Regions from separate parts of the Litorihabitans aurantiacus genome, predicted to be linked through region 3. Evidence: riboswitches for the same ligand, from Rfam matches in the RefSeq annotation. Region 3 holds a riboswitch; each other region holds the start of a gene.

Region 1 (4,205 bases), 390 kb from region 3:
CTCACAGCGGTGACCAGTGGAGCGCCTGGGCGGGTATGTTCGCGGACCCCACGCTCGTTCAGCACCTCGCTGCGCTGCGCAGGAGTGCTGGCGTGGATGGCAGCGTCTCACTGCTGCGGGTCCTCGACGTCGTCGTATGGATGGAGGGGAAGCACGGTTCCAGCGTCCCGGAGTCGGCGAGGACAGCCCACGCGGAGCTTTAGGGGGTTGCCGAGGCCCGTGACAGGGGCCCATAACTTCTCAAAGTTATGAGTCGGGGGCATGACTGGCGTAGGCGGTCGAGCCGCCGCTGATGCGCAGTTTTCCGCGCGTGGCAGCGGTTCGGTGGTCCATCGCGACCGTCACGCTGGACATGCTCTGCCGCCCATAAAGAGCTCATAACCGGACCACTCCAATGGATCGGTCCACGCTGAGACGTCGTCGGCGGCGCACTGTCAGGCCGCGACCTTCGAGCGTGACAGCCGGCCGCCCGACGCCGGCCCCGCCCGCTCAGTCCCGCCCGCCAGCCCCCTCCGCGAACTCGAACGCGACCGCAGCATCCGGGTCGATCCCGCTCACGATCCCGCGGTAGAACGCCATCGCCTGCTCGCGCAGCAGCTCGTCGTTGCTGTCGAGGTACTCCTGCTCGACCCCGCCGTCGAGGATGGTGCCGACCATCTCGACCTCGTCGATCTCGGGGGTGACGAAGCTGAGCACCCCGTTGTTCTCGACGACGAGCTCGAAGCTCTCGTCGTCGTGCCCGATGAGGACGAACTCGGGGATGGTGATGAGGTACTCGCCCTCGCCGGTCTCCTCGATCGCGACGTCCTCGCCCTCGATGCCCGCGAGCGCGCTGAACTCGTAGCGCATGAACGAGGAGCGCGCGCTGCCCGGGATCGTGATCCCGAGGACCTCACCGGTCGAGCTCTCCTCCAGCAGGCCCTGGATCCCGAGCGTCAGCAGCACGACCTGCTCCTCCGTCTCGACGGCGTCGAGCACGGAGACGTCGCGCGTCACCCGGTCGGTCGTCACCGTCGGCGCCGAGAGGTCGAAGCGGCCCGTGAGCGTGAGGACGAGCAGGATCGTCAGCACGGCCGCGGCGAGCCACCCCAGCCATCCGAGCCACGGTCGTGAGCCGGCCTGGGATCGAGTCGTCATGTCGTCTCCGTCGTCAGGTGCGTGCCGATCCCCCTCGAACGTAACGGCTCGGAGGCGCGGCGCCACGAACGGCTTTCGTGCCCCGCGCTCAGCCACCCATCTCCCACCGCACGATCCCCGCCAGCCTCGCCGCGTCCACCCCGAGCACCATCCCCTCCGGCAGCGACCGCTCGAACATCGCGACCACCGACCGCGCCGACGCCTCCGCGGACGCCGGGTGCGCGCTCGACCACGCGCGCCAGGTGACGACCGGCTCGGGCGACGGCGGGGCCCAGCCTCCGCCGTCGAGCACCGCCTGCGTCACCCGTCCCTGCGGCCCGAACCGCTCCGCCCACGGCACGACGGCGCGATCGCCGTCGACCATCCGCCCCATCGCGACCATCAGCTCCCGGGAGGCGTGGCGCTGGGCGAGCAGTCGCTGCGCACCCTGCACCGGCCGCGGAACCCACCTCGGCAGCGCGTCGACGGCGGCGCGGCACCGCAGGCACTCCCGCGTCCACCGGATCGCCACCCCGGGCCGCGGCCGCAGCTGCGCGTGGGCCACGCGCCAGCAGATGTCGCACACGCGCGCTGACACGAGCCGGCAGCCACCCGGGACCTCGCGGGGGTAGCCGACGGCGAGTCCGTGCACGCGGCAACCGCTGCTGCCGGTGTCCAGGCCGATCACACGCTCGCACGGCCGTGGCTCGGGGTCGCGGCGCCGCACGAGCCCGACGTCGATCCCCGGCCGACGCGGCACGCGCACGAAACCGGTACCCGGCACCCAGTCGAGCACGACGTCGCGGCTCACCATCGAGGTCAGCCACGCGCTGGTCTCCGGCGTCGCGTCTGTGGTGAACGGATCCTCGAAGAGCCGGCGGGCGTGATGGAGCAGCATCCACTCGGGCGACTCCATCATCGCCATCTCGAACGGCCACGGCAGCTCCTCCCAGTCGTGCCCGAACGGCGCGGCGAGGACGGAGGTGGGGACGAACGCCTCGAGGCAGGCGTTGTCGGGGTGGTCGGCGTGGTGCATGGGGGCGCGGACGAGGTCAGGCACGGTGGGGTCCTCACGGACGGGCGCCGGCGCGGGCGACGGCGGAGCACGACTTCCCATCGCGGGTGCGGCGGGCGGGTCTTGCTCCGGGAGCACCGTGCCGTGCGGCGCGGTTGCTGGCCAGCGAGCCGGAGGGCTTGGCGCTGGTCCTCGTGACCGGGCACCACTGTGCCACGGGGTGCCGACATCGGCGCGGTGTGCCGCGCTTCTTGCGAGCCCCGGTCTCAGGGGCCCTTGTTGGTGGTGAGGTTGGTGGGTCGGTCGGTGACGGGGACGTCGATGGCGCTCTCGAGGTCGTAGTCGAAGGTGCCGTTCTGGGTGGGGCCCTGCCAGGTGATGGTCCAGTTGCTGGTGGCGGTCAGGGTGTAGGTGCCAGGGGTGGTCCAGTGGTGGCCGCAGTCGGGCTCGTCCTGGAGGCTCATGGTGGCTGGTGGGGTGGCGATCTGGTCGCGGGTGCAGGTGAGGGTGGTGCCGTCGCCGGTGTCGTAGATGACGTCGTCCAGGGTGGCATCGAGGGTGATGGTGATGCCCTGCTCGTCGACCGCGGCGGACAGTGGCCCGATCGCGGCAGGCCCTCCCTCGGCCCAGAAGTAGGCGGGGGCGCCGATGAGGACGTTGGGGTCGGCCAGGTTGGGGCGCGGGGCCATCCCGAGGGTGATGGGGTCGAGGTCGAGCTGTGTCAGTGCCTGCCGGGCGACGGCCTCTTCGTCTACCGTGCGAGCGGCCTCAGCCCAGTACATCTCGGCCGTCGGGCACTCCGCGATCGTGTCACCCAGGGAAACGAGGCAGACGTACGGAGTGCACTGGACGATGATTCCGTCGGTTCTACCCGCCCAGGCGGGGTCGTCCGGTGCTGGCTGCGGCGATGCTGGCTTCGCATAGCAGCGCCCCGTCCAGGACCCCGCGTACGTCTCGCACGGAATTGTCCGACCCCCTGTTTCGCACACTCGCGGGACGGTAGGTGCGGGCTCGCCGTCCGGCGGTGGCGGGCCGCCCGGCTTTCCGTCGTCGTAGCAACCCGTCGAGACTTCACCCGTGACCGGGTCCTTCCGCTCCCAGCAGATCTCGGCGGCAGCCGCGTCAGGCGTCGGCGCCACGACCATTGCCCCGATGAAGAGGAGCACGACAGCAGCGAGGGCCTGAGCGCGACTTCTCAGCATGTCTGGTCGGGTTGGGGTTCGATCTCCTCGATGGTCCAGAACACGTCGGACTGCTTCTGCAGCCTGACCTGGGTGGGGAAGCGGGTGCTCGGGCGCTCGCTCTGCTCACCATTCGCCTCGAACGACGTCACGGCTGAGGAGTCCACGCAGACGACCGCATCCGCCATCGGAAAGTCTTCCGGGTTCGCGGGCAGGGTGACCTGGAAGGAGGAGAGGGCCACGTCGCCCTCGGTCCGTTCTCCCGTGGCGGCCATCTGCTCGTAGTAGGACGTGAGCGGCGCCTGCAGGTCCGGCCCCCAGAAGTGGGCGAGCTCCTCCTGCCACGTCGCGTAGCTCGCGGCACCGACACGGCCGAGGGCGGCGTAGTACTCGACGACGGTCAGCTTCGCCGCCTCGATGTTCTGCTCCTCGGGCGTGAGCGTCGGAGTCTCTGTCTCGCTCGCCGTCGGGCTCGGTGTCTCGGTCGCCGTCTCCGTGGGCTCCGCCGACGTCGAGCTCTCGGTCGGCTCCGGTTCCTCGTCCGGCGAGCAGGCGGTGACCCCACCCACGACGATCCCGAACGCAGCGAACCCCGCTGCCACGCGCGCGTAGCGCCCACCTCTGGTCATGGTTCCGCCCCCTGACGCCTCCAGATTGCTGCCGAGAGTAGGGCACCCCGACCCCGCCCGACCAGACCCGGTGCCCGATCTGTGGACAGCGACCACACCGCCGATGAGGTCCGCGGCCCCCCCGCGCGACGACCGCAACTGACCCTGCGCCGTCGTTCCCGCGCATCGACGAGGACGCAGGACCCGGATAGCCGAACGACTGTTGCGCCCGACACGGATACGAACTCGCATCCGTGCCGAGCGCAACAGTCGCGAAGGACCAGC
Region 2 (4,205 bases), 2.8 Mb from region 3:
CGACGCGCGCATCCGGCATCCCGGCCACTGGCAGTGCCGGTCGCGGACGAGCGCGGCGCGCCGGAGCGGGCCCGTGAACGTCCGCTCCGCGCGGCCGAGGTCGAGCGGCTCACCGGTCGGGTCGAGGACGGTGCGCTGCAGCACCGCGTCGCACGAGAGCACCTCGAGTGCGGCGAACGGCAGCAACGTGCCATCCATGAGCTGGGCCAGCGGGGGAGGAGCATCGAGTCCGCTGCGCTCGATCGCCGCGCCCGTCATCCGGCCGTGGGCTCCTGCTCCAGCCACGGGCGTTCGCGCCGTCGCATCTTCGTCGATGGGCGGCGCCGCGCCGGGCGCGTCACCCCGAACCCCCAACGGCGTACCTCCGCTCGTACCGGTCGTCCCTTCGCGGCGGCGCCGGGACAGGACCGCCCACGTCTCCTCCCGCAGCAGGACGCTCAGGTGCGGCCGCAGCTGCGCACCGGCGCGGTCGACCCCGACTCCGAGCGCGCGATCGCACAACGACACCAGCGCGTCGGCGGTGCGCTGCTGACCGGAGCGCTCGTCGTCGGCCGCCGGCACGGGTGTGACGGCCTCCAGCGCCGTGCGGACGGTCTCGCCCGCCACGACGTCGAGGAACCCGGACAGCTCGACACCGTCCGCCCGCGCCACCAGGCGCAGGTACCGACGGTGGCGTGCACCCGCGAAGGACCGGTCGGCGGCGTCCGCCTCGAGCTCGGCCGCGCGACGCTGCAGCACACGCCTGAGCGCGGGGACGTCGAGCTCGCGAGCGGCCTCGACGATCTCCTCCGCGTGCGCACCCAGCTCGCGCCGAGCGCGGTCGCCGGTGCGGGACAGGACGGACGAGACCGCCTGGGCGTGGTCGATGGTCAGACCGCCGTCGGCGACGGCTCGGGACAGTGCGGGCATGAGGTCGAGGGTGCGCCCGAGCTCGTCCTCCGCGAGCGCCTGGCCTCGGCCACGGCGCGTGGCGAGCCCTCGACGCAGGGCGAAGTCGCGCTCGACCGCAGGGTCTCGCGCGATCTCGGCAGCCTTGACGGCGCCGGCGAGACGCGTCTGCACGAGCCCGAGGAGCGAGACCGCGCGGTCCACGGCGTCGAGCGCGTGCCGCAGCTCCGCAGGGGTGTGTGTCTCGTCCGCGACGGCGGAGGTGAGGGCGCCGAGATGCGTGAGAAGGGCGTCGGCGTGGTGCGCCAGCGACGAGGGTCGATCGGCGGCCGTCCGCACCCCGGCGCGCCCACCGCCGTTGCCATCCGCGACGCCCGCGACACGGCCACCACCTACACGCGCCTCCGTGGCCCCGACGGTCGTCGGCGCGTCCGGAGCTGCATCGCCCCGTGCCTCCGCCCGAACCTCGAGAACCCCGACCATCGTCCACCCCCTCGGCGCCTCAGCCCGGTGCCGACCCCCTGTCGAACACCTGTTGCCAAGATACCTCCGAGCACTGACATCGAGTGGGTCTCCGCGGACTCTGGGGATAACTCCCGCCACCGATGCACCCTCGAGGTTGACACGGCAACCAAACCCCCCGTAGCGTCATCATCACGGTCTTGAGTACCAGCGTTCAGCCCCGGCTTGCTGGTCGGCAACCCTCCACCTGCGGTGGGGTGCCCCGGGTGACGACCAGGCCCTGACTACCTGTCAGGGCAAGCGCTCGTCCGCATCTCGCGGAAGCTACGAGGAAGAAGTCCGATGGTCACGGCTCAGCAGATGATTCCCCTGCGACGCTCCACCACCACCCTCATGTGTGGTGCGCTCACCGCGCACCCGTGTATGCGCTGACGGCGGCCGGAAGATCCCGCGGACCACGCGTCCGCCGGAGCTCCACCGCTGGCCAGGCCAGCATCCTGCCGTCGTGCCCCGGCTCCGCCCCACGGAGCGATCCCGTCCCGCGTCACCGCGCCCGCCCGCAGCACCCCGCCTCGCCCCTCGCGAGCCCGGTGCACAGAGCCCGCGGCGCGACCACGGCCCCGGACGGTCCACACGTCACACATGACCCCGCCCCGCGGGGAGAGGACCTCGAACCATGTCGCAGCACAGCTCGAACCAGCACACCTCCCAGCCCAGCCAGCCCGACCCGAACCAGCCCTCGCGCCGTCACCTCCACCTCGGCCTCGACCTCACGTCGCTGGGCGCCAAGGCCTCGACGTTCGCCCGCCCCGGCGCCGCCACCGGTGACCGCGTCGACGTCGCCGCCGTCGCCGAGTACGTGGACCTGGTTCGCGCCGCCGGCGTCGACCTCCTGACCTTCGGCGAGTCCTTCCGCCTCGACGACGCCCCGCGCCCCGACGCCTGGCTCGACCCGGCCGTCATCGCCTCGCGCCTCGCCGCCGCCGGTGCGCTCGCCGACGGCCCGGTCGTCGTCCCGGCGCTCCCCGCCGGCTTCCTCGACCCGGTGCGCCTGGCCCGCGCCGTCGCCGGCATCCACGCCCGCAGCGGCGGCCGTGCCGGCTGGCAGCTCCCGATCAGCGTCACGGCGGGCGGCGTGCACGCCGAGGTCCGCCGCGTCTGGAACGGCACGCCCGGTGCGGCCACCGGCGGCCGCGCACCCCTGATCGTGACCGCGCCGACCGAGGCGACCACGGCCGTCGTCGCCGGCCGCCACTCCGACGTCGTGCGCCTCACGGTCTCCAGCCCGGTCGAGGCCGCGCGCCGCCGGCACGCGATCCGCACGGCCGCGCTCGAGGCGGGCCGCAACCCCGACGACGTGCGCGTGGTGGTCGACGCCGTCACCGTCATCGCGCAGGACGCCCCGAGCGCGCTCTTCCGTGCCGACCTCATCCGCGACCTCGCCGGCGCGTCGGACCGCGACCAGCTCACCGTCGCGGGCACCGCGCGCGGCGTCGCCGACGTCTTCGAGGACTGGTTCACCCAGGGTGCCGTCGACGGGTTCGTGATCCAGCCCGGATCGCTCCCCGCCGACGTCCACGCCCTCGCGGCCGAGCTCGCGCCGGAGCTGCGCGAGCGCGGCCTCCTCGGCGTCGCGGGGTCGACGACGGCGGAGCCCGCCCCCGCCGCGACCTCGCGTCCGGCGTCGCCCGCGTCCCGCTGACGATCCGCGGGAGGTGGACCGCACGCCCGGTCCACCTCCCGCCGCCAGACCACCCGACGACCACCTGCTGACCACCGATCGCCCGCACCCGCGCGCGCCCTACCCTGGGGGCATGTCCGTGATCGAGACCGACGCCCCCCGCGCCGCGGAGGGCCCCACCGAGGGCGCGACGTCGGTGACCGACGCCGTCCATGCCGTCGCCCGCTCCGCCAAGGTCGCCTCCCGCGCTCTGGTTCGCGCCACGCGCGCGACCAAGGACGCCGCACTGCACGCCATGGCCGACGCACTGGTGGACCGCGCCGACGAGGTCGTAGCGGCCAACGCCGTCGACGTCGCGCGCGAGCGGGAGCGTGGCATGAGCCCCGGTCTCCTGGACCGCCTCACCCTGACCCCGGAGCGGATCGCCGCGATCGCCGGGGCGCTGCGCGACGTCGCGGCGCTGCCCGACCCGGTCGGCGAGGTCGTGCGCGGGAGCACCCTGCCGAACGGGCTGCGGGTGCGCCAGACGCGCGTGCCGCTCGGCGTCGTCGGCGTGATCTACGAGGCGCGCCCGAACGTGACGGTCGACGTCGTGGGCCTCGCCCTGAAGTCCGGCAACGCCGTCGTGCTGCGCGGCGGCTCGGCCGCCGCCTCCTCGAACACCGCGATCGTCGCCGTCCTGCAGGACGCGCTGGAGTCGCAGGGGCTGCCGCGCGACGCCGTCGCGAGCATCGACGAGCACGGGCGGCCCGGGGAGTGGCGCTCATGCGCGCCCGTGGGCTGGTGGACGTCGTCGTGCCCCGGGGTGGGGCGGACCTCATCGCGACGGTCGTGCGCGAGTCGACCGTGCCCGTGATCGAGACGGGCGTCGGCAACTGCCACCTCTACGTGGACGAGGGCGCCGACGTCGCGCAGGCCGTCGCGATCCTGCTGAACGGCAAGACGCAGCGCGTCGGGGTCTGCAACGCGCTCGAGACGCTGCTGGTCCACCGCAGCGCCGCCGAGCAGTTCCTGCCGGCCGCGCTCGCGGCGCTGACCGAGGCCGGGGTGCGCCTGCACGCCGACGACGACGCGGCCGCCCTCGCGCCCGAGGGGGCCGACGTCGTCGCCGCGACCGACGAGGACTGGGCCACGGAGTACCTCAGCCTCGACATCGCCGTGCGCGTGGTCGACG
Region 3 (4,205 bases):
CTCCGCCCTTCTTCTCGTGGGCGTGGCCCGGCGTCACCAGGACGCGCTGCCGCCCGCCCCCGCCCTGCGCATCCCCGTCTCTCCCGCCTGAGGGTCGTCGCGACCGGACCACGTCCGGCAGACGACATCGCGCCACGTGGCGCACCCACCCTCAGTCAAGGAGAAGGATCGATGCACGTAGTCATGCGTCGAGCACTGCAGACGGTGCTCGTGTCAGGCGGCCTGGTGGCCGCAGCTGCGGGGGCGGCTCACGCCTCCGACGGGTTGCTGGGAGACGTCGGGATCGACGTCCCGGTGACCGTTCCGGTGGAGGTCAGCGACGTCGCCGTCGGCCTCCTCGGTGACGCCGCCGTGGTGTCGCCGCCGGCGGCCCCGGCCGAGGCCCCGCCCCAGGCGCCGGTCGGCGGCGGTGGTGAGGTCGAGCGTCCGGTGGAGGCGCCGCAGGCGGCGGTCGAGGGCGACGGGCTCGCCGGGGACGTCTCGGTCGAGGCGCCCGTGACCGTCCCCGTCGACGTCGAGTCGATCGCGGTCGGGGACGCGACGGTCGTCTCGCACGAGGAGCCCGCGGCTCCGGCGCCGGCAGCTCCCGCCGAGGCGGCTCCGGCCGCTGTGGCGGAGGAGTCGTCGCACTCGGACGACGGTCTGGTCGGTGACGTCTCGGTGGTGGCGCCGGTGACGGTGCCGGTGGAGGTGTCCGACGTGGCCGCGGGTGTCCTGGGTGATGCCGCGGTGGTCTCGCACGAGACTCCGGCTGCTGCTCCGGCTGCCCCGGTCGAGGCGGCTCCTGTCGCTGTGGCGGAGGACTCGTCGCACTCGGACGACGGTCTGGTCGGTGACGTCTCGGTGGTGGCGCCGGTGACGGTGCCGGTGGAGGTGTCCGACGTCGCAGCAGGTGTCCTGGGTGACGCTGCGGTGGTCTCGAACGAGACGCCCGCGGCTGCCTCGGCCGCTCCGGTGGCAGTGGCGCCGTTGGGCTCGGGCTCGGGCTCGGACTCGGACTCGGACGACGGTCTGATCGGTGATGTCTCGGTGGTGGCGCCGGTGACGGTGCCCGTGGAGGTGTCCGACGTCGCTGCTGGTGTCCTGGGTGACGCCGCGGTGGTGTCCAACGAGTCGCCCGCTGCTCCGGCCGCTCCGGTGGCGGCTGCGCCGTCGTCGTCGGGCTCGGGCTCGGACGACGGCCTCGTCGGTGACATCTCGGTGGTGGCGCCGGTGACGGCGCCCGTGGACGTGTCCGACATCGCCGCAGGTGTCCTGGGTGACGCTGCGGTGGTCTCGAACGAGACCTCGGCTGCTGCTCCCGCGGCTCCGGTGGCGGCTGCGCCGTCGTCGTCGGGCTCGGGCTCGGACGACGGCCTCGTCGGTGACATCTCGGTGGTGGCGCCGGTGACGGCGCCCGTGGACGTGTCCGACATCGCCGCAGGTGTCCTGGGTGACGCCGCGGTGGTGTCCAACGAGTCGCCCGCTGCTCCGGCCGATCCGGTGGCGGCTGCGCCGTCGTCGTCGGGCTCGGGCTCGGACGACGGCCTCATCGGTGACATCTCGGTGCTGGCACCGGTCACGGTGCCCGTCGACGTGAGCTGCATCGCCGCCGGAGTCCTCGGCGACGCCGCGGTTGACTGCACCACGACGCCCGCGCAGCCGGTCGACACCACCCCGGGCGCCGAGGCTCCCGGCGGCGGTACGGGCGGTGGCGGTCTCATCGGCGACATCGGGATCGAGCTGCCGGTGACCGTCCCTGTCGACGTCGGCTGCATCGCGGTCGGTCTCCTGGGTGACGCCACGGCCGAGTGCACGACGGCCGCCGTCGACCCGGTGGACCCGGTGGACCCGGTGGACCCGACCGACCCGGTGGACCCGACCGACCCGGTCGACCCGGTTGACCCGACGGATCCGACGGACCCGGTCGACCCGACGGACCCGGTCGACCCGACGGACCCGGTGGACCCGGTTGACCCGACGGACCCGGTCGACCCGACGGACCCGGTCGACTCGACGGACCCGGTCGACCCGACCGACCCGACCGACCCGACGGACCCGACGGACCCGACCACGCCCGTCACCCCGGTGACGCCGGTGACCCCGGTGACGCCGATCGACGTCACGACCCCGGGGACCACCCCCGGCGGCTTCATCAGTGACGACGGCCGCGTGATCACCGCGACCGGCACCACCGGTGCCGGCACGACCATGCAGGTCGCGAGCCAGCAGTCCTCCCTCCCGACCACGGGCGTCACTCCGTTCGCGGCCGGGATCGCAGGGCTCCTGCTCCTCCTGGGGGCGGCTGCGCTGCGGTACTCGCGTCGGTCGACCTCGGCGGTGTGAGGCTGCGTCGACCACCGACGCGTCGCACCTGCTGACGCACGCCACGACGTCTCCCGGGCGGGCCGCCCGCCCGGGAGGCGCCGTCGTGCGCCGGAGCGGGACGGGATGCGGACCGATGTCGGACCCTCGTGACACCTTCGCTACCATCGGCGGGACCATCCAGAGCAGCTGAGAGACCTGGCTCGACGACGCTGCAGCAACCCCCGTCACGGGTGCGGGTGCTACCGCCAGGCCCGATGGAGGAGTGAGCATGACCGATTCCGCATCGTCCGACTGTCGTCACGACGGCGGCACCCACGGCTACGCGGGCGATCTCACGCCCGCCGAGGCGTGGGAGGCGCTGGAGCAGGACGGCGAGGCCGTCCTCGTCGACGTCCGCACCCCCCAGGAGTGGCAGCACACCGGGGTGCCGGACCTGACGTCGCTCCACCGTGACGCCGTCCTCGACCCGCTGCAGACGTTCCAGGGGCCGAACCCGGACTTCCTCGAGGCGCTGACGCGCGCCGGTCTCACCCCCGGCGACAACCGGACCGTCCTGTTCGTGTGCAAGTCGGGCGGTCGTTCGATCGCCGCGGCCCAGCTCGCGACGTCGGCCGGGTTCGGCCCGGCGTACAACGTGCTCGAGGGCGTCGAGGGTCACGCCGGCCCCGGCTGGGCGGGTCAGGGCCTGCCGCTGCGCGCGTGGGAGGGCGAGCGATGACCGACCCGCAGCCGCGCTCGCACCTGCCCGAGGGACTCCGTCCGGCGACGCTCGCCGTCCGCGGCGGCCAGGAGCGCACCGGCTTCATGGAGATCTCGGAGCCGCTGTTCCTCACGCAGGGCTACGCCTACCCGCGTGCGGCCGACGCCGAGGCCGCCTTCCTCGGCGAGCTCGACCGCTTCACGTACACGCGCTACTCGAACCCGACCACCTCGGCGTTCGAGGAGCGGCTCCGGCTCATCGAGGGGGCGGAGGCGTGCTTCGCGACCGCGACCGGGATGGCCGCGGTCTTCGCATCGATGGCGTGCCTCGTGCGCCAGGGCTCGCGCATCGTGGCCGGGCGCGCGATGTTCGGATCCACGCTCCTCGTGCTGGACGAGCTGTTCACCGGGTGGGGCGTCGAGACCGTCTACGTCGACGCGCACGACACCGCGCAGTGGGCTGAGGCGCTGGCGAGGCCGACCGACGTCGTGTTCTTCGAGACGCCGTCGAACCCGATGCAGGACATCGTGGACGTGCCCGAGGTGAGCCGCCTCGCCCACGCGGCGGGCGCCGTCGTGATCGTCGACAACGTCTTCGCGACGCCGGCGCTCCAGCGGCCGCTCGCGCTCGGCGCCGACGTCGTCGTCTACTCCGCCACGAAGCACATCGACGGCCAGGGGCGCGTGATGGGTGGGGCCGTGCTCGGTCCGCGCGACTACGTCACCGGGCCGCTGCAGACCTTCATCCGCAACACCGGCCCCACGATGAGCCCGTTCAACGCGTGGACGCTGCTCAAGGGCCTCGAGACGATGGACCTGCGCATCGCCCGGCAGTGCGAGAGCGCGCTGCGGGTCGCGCAGTGGCTCGAGACGCAGTCGGCCGTGACCGAGGTCCGCTACCCCTACCTGCCTTCGCACCCCCAGCACGAGCTCGCGAAGGCGCAGCAGAGCGCGGGCGGCACGGTCGTCGCGTTCACGCTCGACGGGCCGCAGGATCCCGACGGCGGGAAGCACCGCTCGTTCGCGTTCCTGGACGCGCTGCGGATGATCGACATCTCGAACAACCTCGGGGACGCCAAGTCGCTCGTCACGCACCCCGCGACGACGACGCACATGAAGACCGGCTACGACGGGCGCCAGCGCGTCGGCCTCTCGGAGACGACGATCCGGTTGTCGGTCGGGCTCGAGGACCCGGACGA
Region 4 (4,205 bases), 230 kb from region 3:
CCCGTCACTGGTCGGCGGCGTGGTGGGCGTCTACGTGCTCGGCCTCCTCTTCCGCCGCACCGCGCTGGACCGCGAGACGCGCGAGCGGCTGATCGCCGAGCGCGACGGCGAGGGCGCGACGGGCGGCAAGGACACGAAGGGCTCGAAGGACGCCGAGGACGCGACGGACACCGAGGCCGAGACGGACGCCAAGGCCGCCGAGGGCGCCGGGACGACCGACCCGCGCGAGTACCCCACGCGTCGTTCCACGAAGCCCGCCTACGCCAGCTCCCTGGGCCGCCGTCGCTTCCTCGGTCTCGTCGGGATCACCGCCGCCGCGGCGGCGGCCGCGACCGCCGTCGGGCGACTCCTGCCCAGCTCGGCCGACGTGAACGCGAGCCGCGAGGCGCTCCGGCTCCCCGAGGCGACGCCGCAGCAGTTCCCCTCGGGCCTCTCGCTCGACACGATCGACGAGGCGGTCGAGGGGCAGGAGCCGTTCCTCACGCCGAACGAGGACTTCTACCGCATCGACACGGCGCTGACGCTGCCCAACATCACTGCCGAGGACTGGTCGCTGCGCATCTACGGCCTCGTGGACACCGAGCGCACGCTGACGTATCAGGAGCTCCTGGAGCTGGAGCAGGTCGAGCGCACGATCACCATGACCTGCGTCTCCAACGAGGTCGGGGGCTCGCTCGTCGGGACGGCCACGTGGACCGGTACCCCCTCGAGCCGCTCCTGAAGGACCTCGGCCCGGCGTCGGACGCCGACTGCGTGCTGTGCACCAGCATCGACGGGTTCACGCTGACCGCCCCCTCGAGGCGCTGACCGACGGGCGCGACGCGCTGCTCGCCGTCGGGATGAACGGTGAGGTGCTGCCGCAGCGCAACGGGTTCCCGGTGCGCATGGTCGTGCCGGGTCTGTACGGCTTCGTCTCCGCGACGAAGTGGGTCGTGGAGATGAAGGTCTCGAGGTTCGCCGACGAGGTCGCGTACTGGACCGAGCGCGGCTGGGCCGAGCAGGCACCGATCAAGACCGCCTCCCGCATCGACGTGCCGCGCGGCTTCAGCCAGGTCAGCGCCGGCGACGAGGTCGTGATCGGTGGTGTCGCGTGGGCACAGACTCGGGGGATCGCCTCGGTGGAGATCCAGGTCGACCAGGGGGAGTGGCAGGAGGTCGAGCTCTCGCCGGCGCTCTCGAACGACACGTGGCGCCAGTGGCGCACGACGTGGACCGCCGAGCAGGGCGTGCACACGATCCGCTGCCGCGCCTACGACGGCGACGGCGAGCTCCAGATCGAGGAGATGGTCGCCCCCATCCCGAACGGGTCCTCCGGCTACGACTCGCGCAGCATCACGGTCACCTGACGTACCGGGGGCGACCCTGTCGCACCCCACCTGACCAGCATCGATGGGTCGGATCGAGAATTTTCTCGATCCGACCCATCCGCTTTCCCGGGGGCGCCGAACCATCCGTGAGAGACCGGCCGACAGGCCGCACCCCGATCGAAGGAGACACTCAGATGTTCACCACCAAGAAGACCTTCACGTCGCTGGCCGCCGCTGCCGCTCTCGCGCTCACGCTGTCGGCGTGCGGTGGCGGCGGCGACGAGGCCGAGACCCCGATGTCGCCGAGCGAGACCTCGTCGTCCTCGGAGTCGATGAGCCCGTCCGAGACCGAGACGTCGGCCAGCCCGTCCGAGGACATGACCGAGTCCGAGTCGATGGACCCGAGCATGGACCCGGCCGCCAACCTCGTCGGCCCCGGCTGCGCCGCCTACGCGGAGGCCGTGCCGGACGGCGCCGGCTCCGTCTCCGGCATGGCGCAGGACCCGGTCGCCACGGCCGCGTCGAACAACCCGCTGCTGACCACCCTGGTCTCCGCGGTCTCCGGCCAGCTCAACCCCGAGGTCGACCTCGTCAGCACGCTGAACAGCGACGAGTTCACCGTCTTCGCGCCGGTCGACGACGCGTTCGCGAAGATCGACCCCGCGACCCTCGAGTCGCTCGGTGGCGACGCCACCGCGCTCTCCACGGTCCTGACCTACCACGTGGTCCCCGGCCAGCTCGACCCCGAGCAGGTCGTCGGCACCCACACGACCGTCGAGGGCGAGGACCTCACGATCGAGGGTTCGGGCGACGACCTGATGGTCGGCGGCCAGGCCTCCGTCATCTGCGGTGGCGTCCAGACCGCCAACGCCACGGTCTACCTCATCGACACGGTGCTCATGCCGCCGTCGATGATGTCCTGAGCCTCACCCCGCTGACCCACAGCGCCCCGTCCCCGATCAGGGGGGCGGGGCGCTGTGCTGTCCTCGGAGTGGCCCGGGCTCGAGCCGACCACGATGCGGACGCCCCGCCCGTCCCGTGGACTCGGGCCCCGCCGTCGGGCTAGGGTCGCAGCACCATCCAGAGCGGCCGAGAGACCTGGCTCGTCGACGCCGCAGCAACCCCCAACGGAAGCCTCCCGCGGGAAGGGTGCTCACGCCAGGACCGATGGAGACACCGATGCGGGCACACCCCTCTCGGCGTCCGGTACCCGGGAGGCGCGTGGCATGACCACCTCCGACCTGTACCGGCCGCCCCGACCGACGATCAGCTACGAGCTCTACCCCCGCGCACGCCGAAGGGCGAGGCGCAGGTGTGGGACACCGTGACCACCCTCAGCGACCACGTCGCCGACTACTTCTCCGTGACCTACGGCGCCTCGGGCTCGACGGCGGAGAGGTCGCAGGCGCTGGTGGCGCGCATCATCGCCGAGACGCGCGTCCCGGTCATCGCCCACCTGACGTGCGTGGGCCGCACGGACCCGCAGCTGCGCGAGGTCGTGGGCGAGTTCCTCGACGCCGGCGTCCGCAACTTCCTCGCGCTGCGCGGCGACCCGCCCGCGGGGGAGACCGACTGGGCGCCCGGGCCAGACGAGGTCGCGCGCGCCTGCGACCTCGTCACCCTCATCCGCGAGGTCGAGGCCGAGCGGTTCGGCACCCGCGGGCTCGACCCGCTCTCGCGCCTGGCGGACCACCGCAGCCGCCGCGCGGCGGTGAGCATCGCCGTCGCCGCCTACCCGGGGATGCCCGAACCGGGCGCGGGTTTCCGCGTGCGCGACGACGAGCTCGCCGCCCTGCGAGCCAAGCAGGACGCGGGCGCCGATTTCGCCATCACGCAGCTGTTCTTCGACGCTGCGGCGTACCGCGAGCTGCTGCGCGCCGCCGTCGCGGCCGGCATCACGATCCCGCTGGTGCCCGGCATCCTGCCGCTGACCGACCCCTCACGGATACGCCGCCTGTGCGACCTCAACGCGATCCCGCACCCGCGCGAGCTGCTCGCGCGGCTCGAGGACGCGCCGGAGCCGGACCGGGCGCGCGTGGGCCTCGAGGCGACGTCGTCGCTCATCCGCGAGGTGCTGCACGCCGGCGCCCCCGGCCTGCACCTCTACACGTTCAACAGGTCCGACGGCGTGACCGCCCTCCTCGAGGACGTCCTGCGCCAGACCGTCTGACGCCCCCACCAGCCAGCACGACCAGCACCACCGGAACCAAGCGCCGCAGCCGGAGCCCCGCGCGGCGTGACCACCCGGCACCACCAGAGCCACCCGATCACCCCGCACGACGTCGCATGCCGGAGCCCCGCGCGACGCCGCTGCTCACCGCACCCACCGACGCTCGAAGGAGCACACGTGACCAGTTCCGCCACGCACGCCCCCGCCCACCCGACCGCCTCGATCCTCGGCTACCCCCGCATCGGCCCGCGCCGCGAGCTCAAGAAGGCGGTCGAGAGCCACTGGGCCGGCCGCACCACGCTCGGGGAGCTCGAGACGAGCGCGGCCGCGCTGCGCCGTCGCACGCTGGAGCGCCTGCGCGAGCTCGGTCTCGGCGCGGAGGACTCGGCGATCCCGCTGGACTTCTCCTACTACGACCAGGTGCACGACGCGACGCTCGCGCTCGGGATCGTGCCCGAGCGGTTCGCGGACGTGCGCGCCGCCGACGGTTCGATCGACCTCACCGGCTCCTTCACGCTCGCGCGCGGCGAGGGCGAGCGGGTGCCGCTCGAGATGACCAAGTGGCTGGACTCCAACTACCACTACCTCGTGCCCGAGATCGGGCCGGACACGGCGATCGGCTACGCGGGGTCGCGTCGCGTCGCCGAGGTGCGCGAGGCGGCGGCGCTCGGCGTCGTGGGTCGTCCGGTCGTCGTCGGGCCGGTGTCGCTGCTGCTTCTGGCCAAGGC

The links. A riboswitch is a leader RNA that binds a small molecule or an ion and turns the genes downstream of it on or off. The one in region 3 is predicted to bind S-adenosylmethionine.
Region 1: it holds a riboswitch for S-adenosylmethionine, as region 3 does, so the genes downstream of both, QQK22_RS15600 (hypothetical protein) here and QQK22_RS17395 (rhodanese-like domain-containing protein) in region 3, are expected to answer to the same signal.
Region 2: it holds a riboswitch for S-adenosylmethionine, as region 3 does, so the genes downstream of both, QQK22_RS04195 (hypothetical protein) here and QQK22_RS17395 (rhodanese-like domain-containing protein) in region 3, are expected to answer to the same signal.
Region 4: it holds a riboswitch for S-adenosylmethionine, as region 3 does, so the genes downstream of both, QQK22_RS16330 (methylenetetrahydrofolate reductase) here and QQK22_RS17395 (rhodanese-like domain-containing protein) in region 3, are expected to answer to the same signal.

Annotation. Positions count from the first base shown of each region.
Region 1 covers NZ_BSUM01000001.1:3,269,896-3,274,100, forward strand. The annotation lists gene QQK22_RS19435 (DUF6308 family protein) at 1-203, shown strand, start outside; gene QQK22_RS15595 (hypothetical protein) at 490-1,137, opposite strand; gene QQK22_RS15600 (hypothetical protein) at 1,226-2,176, opposite strand; SAM riboswitch class IV at 2,218-2,331, opposite strand; gene QQK22_RS15605 (hypothetical protein) at 2,398-2,820, opposite strand; gene QQK22_RS15610 (hypothetical protein) at 3,327-3,941, opposite strand.
Region 2 covers NZ_BSUM01000001.1:903,944-908,148, forward strand. The annotation lists gene QQK22_RS04190 (DUF222 domain-containing protein) at 1-1,227, opposite strand, end outside; SAM riboswitch class IV at 1,547-1,659, shown strand; gene QQK22_RS04195 (hypothetical protein) at 2,027-3,052, shown strand; partial or broken gene QQK22_RS04200 (glutamate-5-semialdehyde dehydrogenase) at 3,165-4,205, shown strand, end outside.
Region 3 covers NZ_BSUM01000001.1:3,656,205-3,660,409, forward strand. The annotation lists gene QQK22_RS17385 (hypothetical protein) at 1-91, shown strand, start outside; gene QQK22_RS17390 (hypothetical protein) at 184-2,325, shown strand; SAM riboswitch class I at 2,478-2,568, shown strand; gene QQK22_RS17395 (rhodanese-like domain-containing protein) at 2,576-3,025, shown strand; gene QQK22_RS17400 (O-succinylhomoserine sulfhydrylase) at 3,022-4,205, shown strand, end outside.
Region 4 covers NZ_BSUM01000001.1:3,425,668-3,429,872, forward strand. The annotation lists gene QQK22_RS16315 (molybdopterin-dependent oxidoreductase) at 1-721, shown strand, start outside; gene QQK22_RS16320 (molybdopterin-dependent oxidoreductase) at 759-1,346, shown strand; gene QQK22_RS16325 (fasciclin domain-containing protein) at 1,502-2,230, shown strand; SAM riboswitch class I at 2,381-2,481, shown strand; partial or broken gene QQK22_RS16330 (methylenetetrahydrofolate reductase) at 2,599-3,477, shown strand; gene metE (5-methyltetrahydropteroyltriglutamate--homocysteine S-methyltransferase) at 3,655-4,205, shown strand, end outside.